One region of the Pseudoalteromonas sp. S1650 genome, then DNA from elsewhere that is predicted to be linked to it. Evidence: predicted binding sites of a transcription regulator. Region 1 holds the regulator's gene; the other holds the start of a gene.
What was found. The regulator LexA, encoded in region 1, represses DNA repair genes until DNA is damaged. The targets are predictions, from matches to a motif close to TACTGTATNNNNATACAGTA.
Positions count from the first base shown of each region.

Region 2: ruvC (crossover junction endodeoxyribonuclease RuvC) is a predicted target of LexA. The motif match lies at 2,179-2,198, and genes of this name have one in related genera.

Region 1 is NZ_PNDF01000068.1:13,016-22,609, reverse strand. It holds gene CWB80_RS17885 (redox-active disulfide-containing membrane protein) at 19-513, opposite strand; gene CWB80_RS17880 (SURF1 family protein) at 494-1,243, opposite strand; gene CWB80_RS23165 (DUF2909 domain-containing protein) at 1,258-1,569, shown strand; gene CWB80_RS17870 (cytochrome c oxidase subunit 3) at 1,469-2,344, opposite strand; gene CWB80_RS17865 (cytochrome c oxidase assembly protein) at 2,382-2,912, opposite strand; gene ctaD (cytochrome c oxidase subunit I) at 2,912-4,507, opposite strand; gene coxB (cytochrome c oxidase subunit II) at 4,507-5,649, opposite strand; gene lexA (transcriptional repressor LexA) at 6,087-6,704, opposite strand; gene CWB80_RS17845 (PaaI family thioesterase) at 6,866-7,303, shown strand; gene CWB80_RS17840 (hypothetical protein) at 7,311-7,691, opposite strand; gene CWB80_RS17835 (PepSY-associated transmembrane domain-containing protein) at 7,850-8,575, shown strand; gene CWB80_RS17830 (VOC family protein) at 8,550-8,903, opposite strand; partial or broken gene CWB80_RS17825 (endonuclease) at 9,020-9,594, shown strand, end outside.
Region 2 is NZ_PNDF01000018.1:48,736-55,635, reverse strand. It holds gene ruvB (Holliday junction branch migration DNA helicase RuvB) at 1-974, opposite strand, end outside; gene ruvA (Holliday junction branch migration protein RuvA) at 982-1,602, opposite strand; gene ruvC (crossover junction endodeoxyribonuclease RuvC) at 1,604-2,128, opposite strand; gene CWB80_RS05430 (ABC transporter permease) at 2,267-4,768, opposite strand; gene CWB80_RS05425 (ABC transporter ATP-binding protein) at 4,758-5,477, opposite strand; gene CWB80_RS05420 (arylesterase) at 5,478-6,095, shown strand; tRNA gene CWB80_RS05415 (tRNA-Pro) at 6,201-6,277, shown strand; gene CWB80_RS05410 (hypothetical protein) at 6,467-6,900, shown strand, end outside.

The DNA.
Region 1 (9,594 bases):
TTATCCCCTTAATGAGGTTTAACTTGAACGCGCATAGTTAAGTAGTTTCTTTAAGTCTTTAAGTAAGCCTTTTTGAATCAGTCTGTTTTGTTCTGGCTCAGCCGTGTAGGGGTAATGCAAAACCACTAAGCCCATGTGATCAACTAAATATAGGTCTCCCGCTTTGAGTGCAGGACTTACTGCTAATTGACGCCAATTTGCCGATACCTGCTGTTGATTTGTCAGTACCGCCACATCCACTTTTTGCTGATTTTTACCTAAAGCGACATATAGGTTATCTAGACTGGCTAATTGGCTTGCACAAACATCAGTGCACTCTTTTGGATAATTAAGCGCAATAGTCCATTGTTTAGGTTCGCCTTGTTGCCAATCAACTAGCTTCACTTCTTCACTTAAAAGCTCACCATGATTACTCGAACCACTCGGTAACCACTCAAGCTTTAATGCTGCATATGCAAGTGCCAACGGCACAAAACAGCACAAAACGAACAAACTAAGCGGGTTTATTTTCATAACCTCTCCTTCTCATCGCAAAAAAAGCAATAACTACACACGCTAAGCCGATTAATAACCACTGCACGGCATAGGCGTAATGTTTATCTGGCCCCATCACGACACTCTGGTAATGCGGGGTTGCAATACCATCTGCTTCATTACGATAACCAATAAAGTCTTGTAAGGGCTTTGCTAATTGAGTACTAAAAATTGTTAAATCGATGCCTTGAATACGCTTAGGCCAGCCTTGTTCTGCACCAATCTCATCGGCAAGTGTGAAGCCTTGTAAGTTGCCTTGTTTCAATTGCACTGTGGCCGAAAACCTTGTTGATTCTGGCCACTCAACGGTTGGTAACAGGTTGCGGTTTACAGGAGCTTTTAACCAACCAAAGTTAACGATTATAGGCGCGGTTTCGCCGGTAATTGTCATAGCTACTAGTAAGTCATAGCCCACTTGCCCCTGATAAATTTGATTATCAAGCAGCCAGTACTGTTGTTTATTTACCTCGCCAGAGACTTTGACTTGCAAGCCCGTTTTGTTCAGCTCTCTAGGTAAATTTTGCAGCTCTTGCCAGCTCAAAACTCCTTGCTCTTTCGAAACGGCTAACTGACTTAGTTGCTGCTGTTTTTGCTCGCCTCGCTGGTATTGCCAAACGCTGAGTCGTAAACAAATAAGCACTGCAAGTATCACAACGCAAATTGCGATAATTGAGCTAAGCTTTTGTTTGCGCCATAAAATTAACTGCATTTGGAATACCTAATATGATTAAAATCATTATTGTTTTGTTATTACTTTATATTCTGTTCAACCTGTTTAGAGCGCTGTTTGTGATGATGTCAGCAAAAGAGCACTCGAAACCCATGTCGCATTATTTAGGTCGTCGAGTGCTGTTTTCAGGTATTGTGCTGGTGCTCATCATTGCCGCAATGAAATTAGGCTTTATTCACACCAACCCGTCGCCGCTTCACAAAGCTACAGCACGTAAACAAATACAAATAAACACAACCACACCACATCAACAAAGTGCCAATACCAAGCAGCTGCTTGAAAGGCAAAGTGCTTTTCACTCGTGAAGTGGCCTTTAAAAATTCTTAGTAGCACTACAAATAAAATAATGGTTCCAAGTGTCACGTGCATACCGTGAAAGCCCGTTAACAAGAAAAAGGTATTCCCATAAACGCCCGCATCTAAGGTCAAACCTAGGTCTTGATAAGCATGCATATACTCATAAACTTGTAAGCCAAGGAAAATCACACCTAATAGCACGGTTAAAGATAAAAATACCTTAAGAGCGCCGCGCTTATTGTTTTCAATAGCAACATGAGCAAAGTGAATTGTGACCGACGAGGTAAGCAGAATAAGCGTGTTGATCAATGGTAGACCTTGCCAGCCCATAGCTTGTGTGGTCTCGCCCGCTGGCGTAGTTAATAGCGGCCATACGGCTTCAAAGGTTGGCCAGAGTACTTCATTGGTCATAGCATTATTACTTGCGCCACCAAGCCAAGGCACCGAAATCATACGGGCGTAAAATAGTGCGCCAAAAAATGCCATAAAGAACATAACTTCAGAGAAGATAAACCAGCCCATACCTTGTTTGAATGAACGATCCATTTGCGCTGAATAAAGCCCTTTATGAGACTCTTCAATAACGTTTTTAAACCAGCTAAAAACCATATAGATTAATATGGCAATGCCTAGATACAACACATACTGGCCACTACTGCTCTCACCACTTACTTGCATCACTGTTAAACCAGCACCAACAGCAATTAAAAACATCGCGATGGCACCAACTATTGGCCAAGGACTCTCGGCTGGAACATAGTATTTTTCATAATTTTGATTCATTTTGTTTGCTCCCAATTAGCAATTAGCTTGGCGGCTTTTAATCGTTTTTAGCCACAACATGCCCGCTAATATCAAACACGGTATACGACAACGTCAGTTCCTCAACATCGTCGGGTAACTCAGTATCAACATAAAACAACAAGGTAAACTCCATTTCTTCACCGGCTTTCATTGGCTGCTGATCAAAGCAAAAACAGGCGATTTTATGTAAGTACTTTGCCGCTTTACCCGGTGATACTGATGGAATTGCTTGCATGACTTTGTCTTCATTACTGGTGTTTTTCGCTGAGAATTTAACTTCACGCATGGCACCAGGTTGTACTGCCACACTGTATTGCTCAGACTGCACCTTAAATGGCGCGCCGCTTTGAGCGTGAGTGGTAAAGCTGACATCAACTTGACGCTGTGTATTTATTGATTCACTCGCGCTCGCTTTTTCTAATGATGGCTTACCATTCAACCCTGTAACGTCGCAAAACACGTCGTAAAGCGGCACCATTGCAAAAGCAAAAGCAAACATGAGCAAGCATGTAATCAGCAGTTTTTTTAGCAAAGGTGCATGGTTCATTACTTAATCTCCGGCGGTGTTTCAAAGGTATGATAAGGTGCTGGAGAATCGACTTCCCACTCTAAACCTTCAGCTCCATCCCATACTTTGGCAGGCGCTTTTTCGCCCCCTCTGGCACATTTAAATACCACCAACACAAACAACAGTTGCGATAAGCCAAATGCAAAACCACCAATACTGATAATGGCGTTAAAGTCAGCGAATTGCAGTGCATAGTCAGGAATACGACGCGGCATACCGGCAAGGCCAACAAAGTGCATAGGGAAGAACAACACGTTGACACTGATTAGCGATAACCAAAAATGCCATTTCGCCAGCGTTTCGTTATACATGTTGCCGGTCCATTTCGGTAACCAGTAGTAGGCCCCCGCCATAATTGAGAACACAGCTCCTGTCACAAGCACATAATGGAAGTGTGCTACCACAAAATAGGTATCATGATATTGAAAATCTGCCGGTGTAATCGCAAGCATCAAGCCAGAGAAACCACCTAAGGTGAATAACACAATAAAGGCGATGGCAAACATCATCGGAATTTCGAAGCTAATTGAACCGCGCCACATGGTGGCCACCCAGTTAAACACTTTAACGCCCGTTGGCACCGAAATGAGCATGGTGGCGTACATGAAAAACAACTCGCCTGCCACAGGCATCCCAGTGGTAAACATATGGTGTGCCCAAACGATAAAACTTAGCAGCGCAATCGATGAAGTTGCATACACCATAGACGCGTAGCCAAATAGCTTTTTGCGCGAGAAGGTAGGTACGATAGTCGATATAATGCCAAAGGCTGGTAAAATCATGATGTACACTTCAGGGTGACCGAAGAACCAGAAAATGTGCTGGAACATCACAGGGTCGCCCCCACCGGCTGCATCAAAAAAGCTGGTTGCAAAGTATTTATCGGTCAACACCATAGTGACCGCCCCTGCTAGAACAGGCATAACAGCAATTAACAAAAATGCAGTGATTAACCATGTCCATACAAATAGCGGCAGCTTCATCCACGTCATACCCGGCGCTCTTAGGTTGACGATAGTCACGATAACGTTAATCGCCCCCATAATTGAGCTGATACCCATGATATGTACAGCAAATACAAACAGTGCGGTGTTGTCGTTACTGTAAGTGGTGGAGAGTGGTGCATAGAAAGTCCAACCAAACGCAGGACCGCCACCCGGCATGAGTAACGAAGCCAACAGGATTAAAAATGCGAAAGGCAATATCCAAAAGCTCCAGTTATTCATACGTGGTAAGGCCATATCCGGTGCGCCTATCATCATAGGTACCATCCAGTTTGCAAGCCCAGTGAACGCGGGCATAACGGCACCAAACACCATGATCAAGCCATGTACGGTAGTCATTTGATTAAAAAAGTGCGGATCGACTAACTGTAATCCAGGCTGAAACAGTTCAGCGCGGATCACCATTGCCATTGCTCCGCCAATTAAAAACATGGTGAGTGAAAAAATCAGGTATAAACTCCCGATGTCTTTATGATTGGTGGTGTAAAGCCAACGCTTAAAACCTTTAGCAGGGTGATGATGGTCGTGATGCGCATGCCCAGTTGCTTGCTCGTTAATAACGTTACTCATTAGTTCGCCTCCGCTGCTGCATCAATCGCGGCTTGAATTTGACTCGGTTGGATAACATCGCCGGTGTCATTACCCCACGCATTTCGCTTATAAGTAATAACCGCAGCAAGTTGCTTGATTGAAAGCTGTTTATCAAACGCTTGCATTGCTGTGCCAGGCTTACCGTGTAACACAATATCTATGTGATCTTTTACATCACCTAATACAATCGGGCTGCCTTTAAGTGCTGGAAATACGCCAGGTAGGCCCATACCGGTAGGTTGGTGGCATGCAGCACAACTAGCCATGTAGACTTGCTCACCCAAGGTCATAAGCTCTTCTTTCGGTAATGTTTGATCAAGCAAAGCAGCATCCGCTGCGGCCGCATTGGCTTTTTCTTGCTTAGCATCTGCAAGCCAATTAGCAAACTCATCTTCAGGTAAAGCTTTCACCACTACAGGCATAAAGCCATGATCTTTACCGCATAACTCAGCACATTGGCCACGGTACACGCCTGGCTCGTTAATACGTGTCCACGCTTCATTGATAAACCCAGGATTTGCATCCTTTTTAACCGCAAAATCAGGCACCCACCATGAATGAATTACATCGTCTGAAGTCATTAAAAAGCGAACTTTTTTATTGATAGGAAGTACTAGCGGTTTATCTACTTCAAGCAAATAATGTTCAGTTTTCTCTGCTTGGTTGTCTATTTGATCTTTAGGAGTAGATAGAATCGAGTAATAGGCAATGTCTTCACCCATGTACTCATAATGCCACTTCCACTGTGAGCCCGTCACTTTAATGGTGATATCGGCTTTAGAGGCATCTTCCATGGCAATTAAGGTTTTTGTGGCAGGCACAGCCATGGCGATTAAGATGACAAATGGAATGGCAGTCCAAAGTATTTCAACTTTTGTACTTTCATGAAATTGGGCAGGCTTGGCCCCTTTGGATTTACGGTGGTGTATTAAAGCCCAAAACATCACCGCAAATACGATGATGCCGATTACACAGCAGATAATAAATATCGTCATGTGTAACTCATAAACATTATTACTTATATCGGTCACCCCTTTACGCATATTGTATTGGCTATTTGCCAATGCAAGCTCAGGAAGTGCAAACAATATAAGCCACAAGGCGTAACGCAGTTTACCCATGTGACGGCTCCTTTAGATGCTATTGCAAGACGCAAAGCGAAAAGGCGATACAACAAGGTGCCCATTCGTTTTTCTTATTGTTCAGAGCGACTACGTATCATTTTGACCCACTTATGATACCTACCCCCTGTCTAACACCTCGCACATTTTTGTGTCTTTTTATTAATTAGGTGTTAATACAGTGTATTAACCAATTAGTTAAAAAATGACCAATAAGCAAGTTTTAATGATAATAAATGTTTATTTTGGTGCAGAAATAACAACTATAATCAGCGCGTTATTTAATGTTTAGGAGTAAAAACGAAATATAAAAAGAGAGGAAAACTGCGCCATATAAGGCTTTAAATGAAGAGTAAGGATTCACAAATCCTAATTAAGTAGTAAAATTTCAGCGGCGCACCAAATTGAGTCAATTTGATGCACCAAATTGGGAAAAGTTACATCCAATCAGCGTTACGAATAACCCCAACAGCTAACCCCTCGATGTTGAACGACTCGTGCTCAAGATCAACCTCAATAGGCGAAAACTCTTCGTTCTCAGCGTGTAAAAGTACTTTGCGACCCGCTTTTTCTAGACGCTTAACTGTTACATCTTCATCGACTCGAGCTACAACTACTTGCCCGTTTTCAGCAACTTGTGTTCTGTGTACTGCAAGCAAATCGCCATCCATAATACCAATGTCTTTCATACTCATGCCATTTACACGCAGTAAGAAATCGGCTGCAGGCTTAAATAATGAAGGATCAACTTGGCAGTGACTTTCAACATGTTCTTGCGCCAAAATAGGTTCACCGGCTGCAACACGGCCAATTAAAGGTAAGCCTAATTGCTCTGGCTCATCTTCTTCAATTAACTGAATACCGCGACTCGCCCCAGGCTTCATTTTGATCATGCCTTTTTTAGCCAGTGCTTTTAGGTGTTCTTCAGCAGCGTTGGCACTTTTAAAACCTAATGTTTGAGCTATTTCAGCACGCGTAGGTGGCATGCCTGTATCTTTAATAAAGACTTTAATTAGTTCTAAAATTTGCGATTGGCGTTTAGTTAATGGGCGCATACAACTGGTTTTCCATACAGTACATTTAACTGTGAGTATATACAGTTATTTGAAAATCGCAAATTTAAATTAACCCCATCATATTGCTACAAAACTAACATTGAACCACACCGAAAGATGCCATAAGGTATTAGCTTTAATTAGCAGGCTAAGGAAACACAATGAGTATTTGGCACCACCCAATCACGTTAGAGCTTTGCAAAGAGCTAGAACAGGGGATCACCGGTCAAGGCACTTTAATGAAAACTATGGGCATTGAGGTAACTGAAATTGGTGATGATTATTTAATGGCAACTATGCCTGCTATTCCTGAGCATCATAACCCTATGGGTATGGTTCATGGCGGAGCAAACGTTGTATTAGCAGAGACAGTGGCAAGCTATGCAGCAAATTTCGTGGTTGATTTCAATAAGTTCTATGCTGTTGGCCAAGAAATTAATGCCAACCACATGAAAGCGTCACGCAAAGGAACGTTAACAGCAACAGCAAGACCGTTGCATTTAGGTAAGCGAACTTCTGTTTGGGATATTAAAATTACCAATGCCGCAGGAGAGCTTTGCTGCGTATCAAGAATGACCGCAGCTGTTGTAGAGCGATAAATTCAGGCTATTTTTCGACAGGATAAATAGTAATTTCAATCCCTGCGCCAATTGCAGAGATACGTAACAAGGTATCGGCATGCAGGGGTTGGTTAAAGCATTTAGGCGAATTACCTGATTCAAAGCCTATATCAAATGTACGCTTTGAGCACGATAACCACTGTTTTAATGCATTGCGCGAGCAAGACTCAATAAGCTCGCAAAGCTGGTTAATGGCTTTATCTGGAGAGCTGATATCTGCGGTTGCTTCAATACGTGCTAGTTGGCGGTATTCATCTTGGTCATAATGTAAAACCATGGCGTTTTTCTTCAAATCAGCAACAAGCGCACTAATATCGTGCTTTGATTCAAGCTCCAGATCTACATTTAAAAATTGAATTTCCGACATACTCTCGTTTTTACCCTCTATTGATATCGACTGAAACTTTAACTCAGTTTTGTATATATACCAAATCTAGAATACAGTTAATGCGACATTATGCCGCATTGGCAATCTAGCTAAACAACCTAAAATAGCGCCCACATAACAATAATAACGGGGTAATAATGAATAAACGCCTGTTTAAGTATGCTCGTAAAGGGCATAAATGGCTTGGCTACTTACTTGCTTTGCAGATCTTTTTTTGGCTCTTAGGAGGGCTGGTAATGAGCTCATTACCACTTGAAAAAGTGCATGGTAAGCATCTGGCTAATCGCAGTTTAAGTAGCCCATTTTTATTGTCGGACTACCCTGCTTCAATTGATAAAATAACAGCGCAATTTGAGCAAATCGAAGGTATTAAATATAGCCACTTTCTAAATACACCGATTATAGAAGTAACAACCTCTAGCGGTACATTCAACTTTGATGGTAGAACAGGTGCTAAAATGCCTGCACCGAGTAAAGCGCAAATCATTGAAAATGCGCAAGCTCACCTGCTTATTGACGCAAAAATAACGCAAGCGCAGTTATTAACAAAAGGGCCTAGAGAAGTCGGTCACAAAGCCAATGTTTGGCAAGTAAGCTTTGATGATTGGCGATCAACAACCTTATATTTAGATAGCCAAACCGGTAACCTTATTACTGTGCGCAGCACCCTGTGGCGCATTTTCGACTTTTTCTGGATGCTACACATTATGGATTATGATGAGCGTGAGAACTTTAACAATCCACTACTCATCAGCTTCTCGGCCACCAGCGTACTATTTTGTATTACAGGAGTTCTCTTGTTACTACAAAACGTTCGAATTAAACGTAAAAAGCCAGCTACACGTGTTGGTCAATCAAAATAGGATTGCCATCTGGGTCGGTGATAATAAAACTCGCGTCACCGGCCTTTTGTATTTCTAATCCTTGTTGCTGAAATTGTGCAGCTAATTGCTCAAAGGTTGCAAATTCATCCAAAGCTTCAGCATTTTGATCCCACCCTGGGTTAAAGGTCAGCATGGTTTTGTCGAACATACCTTGAAACAAACCAATTAAATGTTCACCGTTTTTCATAATTAGCCAATGCTGTTCTATCTCCCCAGCAAACTCGTTGAAACCTAGCTTTTCATAAAACTGCTTTGAAGCACGAATATCTTTGACATTTAAACTCACTGAGAAGGCACCTAATAACATAGTTGTAATTCCTTTAATTAAAACGGCCTAACAACTATAGCTGAGTTGAAAAACTTTTCATTTTTAGAATAGTCGCTCTAAAATAGCGCTTCCTGTAGTTCACTGATGTGATGGATATGCGTTTATTTCTATACTTAGCCCTGTGTTTTATTTTCACTTTTCCTATATCCGCTAAAGAATTTTCGAGCTTTTACAGTGCCAAAAAGCATTTAATTAAGAACCTACCAAGCAACAATAAAAGCTTATATTGTGGCTGCGACATAAAGCGCCAAGGTAAAAAACTTGTGCCAGATCCTGATGCGTGTGGTTATATTCCTAGAAACCCTGTCACCCGCTCAGGAAAAGAGAATGCCCGCGCAAAAAGAATAGAGTGGGAGCATATTGTGCCTGCCTGGGAGTTTGGTCATCAATTACAATGATGGCAAGATGGCGGTCGTAAAAACTGTAAAAAGGTCAGTGCGAAATTCCGTCAAATGGAAGCCGACATTAATAACCTTGCCCCTGCTATAGGCGAGATCAATGCTGACCGTTCAAACTTTCGCTACGGCATGGTGTCAACATCAAGTGCAAGTTACGGAGCATGCCCTGTAAAAATCGACTTTAAGCAGCGCGTATTTGAGCCACCCATTTATGCAAGAAAGCAAATAGCCGATACCTATTTTTATATGCAAAAAACCTATGGCTTAAAAAT
Region 2 (6,900 bases), on a different contig from region 1:
TAAGCGATGTCTGAAACAAGTCGTCCGCGTGGGGTGCGTTGTATAAAGCCTTGTTGAATTAAAAATGGCTCTATTACATCTTCAATGGTTTCTTTTTCTTCACCAATTGCAGCCGCTAGGTTATCAAGGCCAACGGGGCCGCCCATAAATTTTTCGATAATAGCTAACAGGTATTTTCTATCCATGTAGTCAAAACCGCTTTTATCAACATCAATCATATCGAGGGCTTGCTCTGCAACTGTGGCATTCACTTTACCGTCTGATTTCACTTGGGTGTAATCACGAACGCGGCGTAATAAACGGTTTGCTATGCGCGGTGTACCGCGTGAACGCTTGGCGATTTCTGTTGCACCTTCATCACACATGGTTAAGTCTAAAAAGCTTGCTGAACGGGCAACAATTTTTGATAAGTCTTCAACCGAATAAAATTCTAATCGCTGTACGATGCCAAAACGGTCTCTAAGTGGTGAGGTGAGTGAGCCAGCACGCGTTGTTGCGCCAATTAAAGTAAATGGCGGTAAATCAAGCTTTATTGAACGTGCTGCAGGGCCTTCACCTATCATGATATCCAGCTGATAATCTTCCATTGCTGGATACAAAATCTCTTCGACTTGCGGGCTCAAACGGTGAATTTCGTCAATAAACAGTACGTCACCTTCTTCAAGGTTCGTTAAAAGTGCGGCTAAATCCCCTGCTTTTTCAAGCACTGGCCCCGACGTTGTTTTAATATTAACGTTAAGCTCGTTGGCAACAATGTTTGCAAGTGTGGTTTTACCAAGACCCGGTGGACCAAATATTAATAAGTGATCCAGCGCTTCGCCACGATGGCGAGCAGCCTCAATAAAAATTTCCATTTGCTGCTTAACATGCGGCTGGCCTGTGTAATCGGTTAACAGTTTTGGTCGTATGGCACGATCAACACTGTCTTCGTTACTTTGTTCACTCGCATCTATTAAGCGATCTGCTTCAATCATGGTTTACTCACAACATTGATTTTAGAGCTTCTTTAATTAGAACCTCAGTCGTCATATCTGGTTTGTTCACTGTTTTAACCGCTTTTTGTGCTTGCGGTAGCTTATAGCCTAATGCCACAAGTGCTGATACAGCATCATCAGCAGCATTATTTGCCACTAGGGTATCATCACTTGATGGCTCAATGACGGCATTATCGCTAAATGGTGTAAATAAGTCATTACCCCAATTTTTAAGCCGGTCTTTCATTTCGAGCACTAAACGCTCAGCCGTTTTTTTACCAACGCCCGGCAGTTTGACCAATGTGGTCGCATCTTCATTGTTTACACAGCTTACAAATTGCTGCGCCGACATACCCGATAAAATAGCTAGACCAAGCTTTGGCCCTACACCATTAGCTTTTAAAAGCTCTCTAAATAAAGCGCGTTCGGTTTTGTTGTTAAAGCCAAATAATAGCTGGGCATCTTCACGTACCACAAAATGGGTATAAATAATCGCTTGCTCACCCACTGCCGGTAAATCATAAAAGCAAGTCATGGGCATTTGCACTTCGTAGCCTACACCACTTACTTCGATAAGAATTTCTGGTGGCTGCTTTTCAACAAGTAAGCCATTTAATCGACCAATCATATTACTTCCTTAATCGTCCTCTTACGGTTTTGCTCGCACTGCCCGCAAGTTTTATTAAATTTTGTTCTGAGTGTGCATGACAAATAGCAATTGCTAAAGCATCTGCGGCATCGGCTTGAGGGGTACCTGGCAGCTTTAAAATGTTTTTAACCATATGCTGTACTTGAGACTTATCGGCTCCGCCATTGCCTACAACGGCCTGCTTAATTTGCCTAGCTGAATATTCATAAACTGGCAGCTCTGCCATTGAAGCACCAACGATAGCAGCGCCACGTGCTTGACCGAGTTTAAGCGCTGAGTCTGGGTTGTGTGCCATAAACACTTTTTCGATAGCAAAACTATCTGGTGAGAATTGCTCTACCAATTGACTGATCCCTTGGTAAATCATTTTTAAGCGTATCGGAAAATCGTGATCGGCCAATTTAATGCAGCCACTGCCTAAATAAGTGAACTTAGCCCCTTGGTGAGCAATCACGCCGTACCCTGTTAATCGTGAACCAGGATCAATCCCTAAAATAATCGCCAACTAACTGACTCGTCTATTATCATTATTATCTGCGGTTAATAATGCCAGAGCACTGTATAAATTACCAGTAACCAATTGCAATTCATAAAAAATGCCCGCAATTGCGAGCATTTTATAGTCAACCTTTAATTAAGACATTTACGCGAGCGAGCGTAATAAGCCTTGGGTATTTTTTCGCATTGTGCGGGCTATCATCAAATAACCTAAACATGCCACAAATAAGCCCCCGACTGCTGGGCCAATAACCCAAATATGAGGGTGGAACTTACCTGCTAAATCGAACATTTGTTTTTGCACTATTAACAGAGCGATGTCACTGACAATGGCAGCGACTAAACCTGCAGTAACGCCTAATAATAAAAACTCATATAAGGTGGCATTTTTAATTAAGCGCCCTTTCGCACCTAAAGTTCGCAAAATAACAATCTCTTGCATTCGCTCACCCAAACTTGCTTGTACTTGTGAAATAAGTACTAAAGCGCCACAGGCAACCACAATCGCTAGTACAAAGCCAATCGCTAACGATACTTGCTCTATGGTTGAGCGAATTTGTTTAATGAAGCTTTCAACATCTATCACGTTAACCGTTGGGTATTGACGCATTAGCTCATTAAACTCACGTTTTTTCTCTGCTTTTACATTCACTGAAGAAATATAAGTAGCCGGGAAACTCGCTAGCACATCAGGGCTTAAAATAATAAAGAAGTTAGGTTTAAGCGTGGTCCAATTAACCTTACGTACACTGGTAATTTTTGCGTCAAACGACTGCGCGCCAATTAAGAAAGTAAGCGTATCGCCTATTTTTACATCAAGGCGCTCAAGCATCGACTCTTCGACCGATGCCTCGGCTACTGAGTCTTCACTAAACCATGTACCGTCGATAAGCTCGTTTTGATTTGGTAAGTCTTTACGCCAAGTTAGGTTTAACTCACGGCCAATACCAGAGCGGGCTTCTTCGTCTTTCTTTTCGTTGTCTTCTTGCGATACTTCGCGGGCAACCAACTCACCATTTACGGCATTTACACGGCCACGAACAACCGGATAGAAATCAGACGTTGGCATATCGTTTTGCGCTAAGAAGCTAGTAATAGGCTCTAACTCTTGCTCAGTAATGTTCACTAAAAATGAATTAGGGGCATTTTCAGGAAGCTGCGACTGCCAATCCGAAATCATGTCGTTCTTAAGTACAATTAAAAACAGTAATAGCTTGATAGCCAAAGCAAAGCTAATTAATTGTACCGCATTCACATTGGCACGCTTTTGAATTGACGCAATCGCCAATGACCAACTGTTGCCCGGGCTTAAACCAAGTTTGCGGCCACCACCAAAAATAACCTTTGATAAACCAAATAACACCGCAATTAAAAATGCCGTCGAAAGGAATAAAATTGCACTAATTTTGAGGTTGTTACTAAATAACCACATCAGTAAAAACACAGTAAGCGCCGACATAGTAAGGTGCACTTTACTTACTAATAAACGGTCGCCTAAGTTACGGCGAAGCACACGGAGCGGCGGAATATCAAATAAATCGAGTAGCGGTTTAATTGAAAACATAACCGCACAAATCACACCCGTGCTAATCGCAATGATCCAAGGTTTTGCCGATGCACTTGGCAGTGCTGAACCCATGGTTTGTGCTAAATAATCAGTGGCAATCGCTTGTAAACCATAACCAATCAGTAAACCGACTATCACCGACATTGAACATACAAGGCTCAAATGTAATAAATAGATTTTACGGATCATAGCGCGGCTACCGCCAAGCGTTTTCATCATAGCAACTGGGTCGTACTGACGCTCACAATAACGTTTTGCCGATACCGCAATAGCAACGGCAGCTAAAATAATCCCAAGTAAACCAGCTAGCAATAAATAGCTTTCGGCACGATTTAAACTATTAGAAATAGGTGACTGGCGATCTTTAACACCATACCAACGCTGGTTTTCTTTCATTTGTGGTTTTAACCAAGCATAAAAGGTATCTAAGTTGTCTTTGTCGCCAGCATAAAGTTGGCGGTAAAACACCCGGCTGCCCGGCTGAATTACCTCGGTTACAGCAATGTCTGCTTCATTGATCAAGATCCGCTGGCTGCTCGAAAACACATTAAACGGCGCATCTGGCTCTTCAGCTACAACATGACTAGCCGTAAACGTAGCTGCGCCAAGCTCTACTTTATCGCCCACTTTAATATTCAGCGCATAAAACACCGATTCACTTAACCATACTTCACCACGGCTTGGGATCTCGGTTGTTACTTCTGGTTGGCCAGTCAGGCTGGTTTTTACTTTTAACTCACCTTTTAACGGATAAGTGTTTGATACCGCTTTAACCGAGCCAAGCTGCATTTCGTCACCGGCAAATAACATGGTATCGAAGTAGGTTATTTTTGCGGTGCGTAAGTTTTCTTGGTTGGCTTGTTCTAAAAACTCAGCAGGTAAAGTATGGTTACTTGCTAAAACGCGATCAGCGGCAATAAAGGCACTGCTTTTTTCTTCAATACTTTGACCAATTCGGTCGGTAACCATAGACAGTGTTAAAACAGTGAGAACAGCTAAGGCTATTGCTGCACTGATCACTGTTAATTCGCCACGCTTAAACTCACGTGAAAACAGTTTTAGTGCTAATTTAGCCCACATTCGCTTGCACTCCTTCGTTTTCTTTAACAGTTACTAGCTGCCCTGCTTCAATATGTAAAATTTGCTGGCACTTTTGTGCAAGCTGCTCATCATGGGTTACTAAAATAAGTGTCGTGCCGTGCTCTTTATTTAGTTCAAATAATAAAGACTCAATTAATTTACCGTTTTTGCTATCAAGGTTTGCTGATGGTTCATCGGCAAATAAGATTTTCGGTGTGCCTATAAATGCACGAGCAATTGCTACACGTTGCTGCTCACCACCAGATAATTGCGATGGGTAATGACCCACACGATGGCTTAAGCCTACTTTTTCAAGTAGCTCTAGGGCTTGTTGTTTAGCGTCTTTGCTTCCTGCAAGTTCAGCGGGAAGCATTACGTTTTCAAGGGCTGTTAAGCTTTGTACAAGCATAAAAGACTGAAATACAAAACCTACTTTTTCAGCGCGAAGTGCTGCGCGTGCTTCTTCATCTAATTCGTGTAATGCGGCTCCATCTAAATGGATACTACCACCGGTAGATTGGTCAAGGCCGGCCAATAAACTCAATAAAGTAGACTTACCCGAACCTGAGGTGCCTACTACAGCAACTGAGTCGCCCGACTTGACATTAAAGCTGATGTCACTGAGGATGGTCAGGTCGCCCTCAACCGTGGTGACCGTTTTAGAAAGTCCTTTAACTTGAATGATGTTTAATTGAGAAAGCGCTGACATATGATGCATCCAATCCTACGTTTTATATTCGTTTTACTGTTAGTAATCAAACCACTTACGGCAGCAGCTGACAACACAATTTTAATTTTAGGTGACAGTTTAAGCGCCGCTTACGGTCTTAAACAAGAGCAAGGCTGGGTTAAATTGTTACAAGATAAGTACGATGAAAAAGACCAATCTGTATACCTAGTAAACGCCAGTATTAGCGGTGAAACCACAGGCGGTGCTCTAAGGCGACTCGACGCGTTACTGAGCGAATTTGAACCCACTCATGTACTCATTGAGCTTGGCGGAAACGATGGTTTACGAGGTTTCCCTATTAAACGCCTGCAAGCTAACTTACGTGATTTAATTGCAAAAAGCCAAAAAATTGGGGCGAAAACCGCCATAATGGAAGTACAAATTCCACCAAACTATGGCCCGCGTTATACCAAACTTTTCACCGATAGCTTTAAAACCATTGCCGATGAAACAGATTCTGAGCTCATGCCCTTTTTCATGCTTAGTATTGCAGGCCGTCCAGAACTTATGCAAAACGATAACTTGCACCCTAATGCCGATGCTCAACCATTAATACGCGACTTTATGTACAATACGATCAACGATTGGCTAGATTAACCTCTAGTCCATTGATTTAATACCGATTGCCTGAACAATTAACAAGCAATCGAACAGCGGAGATATTGATTTTTATAAAAAAAGCCGTACTATGGCTTGCAACGTCGGCATATAGCGCAGCTTGGTAGCGCACTGTCATGGGGTGTCAGGGGTCGCAGGTTCAAATCCTGCTATGCCGACCATTTTTCTACACTCTATTCAATAAGTTACTTGAATTTACTTTCCTGTAAGTTTACTTTTTAAAGTATGTTCTCTTCTACCTTGATGTAATTAAACATCAAAAGGTATTTTTCGAGTTAAAATATTAACATTAATAAGACATGTAACCAGTCATCGATAAGTGGAGCAATTAGCCTAAAAGGCTAAGTTGAATGGAATCAATGAAACAAAATCTACATTGGCGTTATTATCTTTCGCTAGAATCAGATGTATATGCAATGTCGCGTTACATTCACTTCACTAGTGATAACTTTAAAACATATTCCATTGAACTAGCTAAGCTCTATTTCGCTATTTGTGCAGAGGTAGAAGTCGTTCTCAAAGAAATATGTAGTATTTGCCCCTCTAAAAAATCTAAAGAAGCAAACATAGCGATTTATCGTGATTATGTAGTTGAAAATCAAAAAGGGCTGATAACTGAAAAAGTACAATCTTTCGAGTTCGAGTTGCAATTTATCCCATGGGAAGATTTTAACGAAGGCAAGTCTCCTCCATGGTGGAGTGACTATAACTGCTTAAAACATGAACGCAGAGAGCATTTTAATAAAGCGAATTTAGGTAACGTGTTACAAGCACTAGCTGGTCT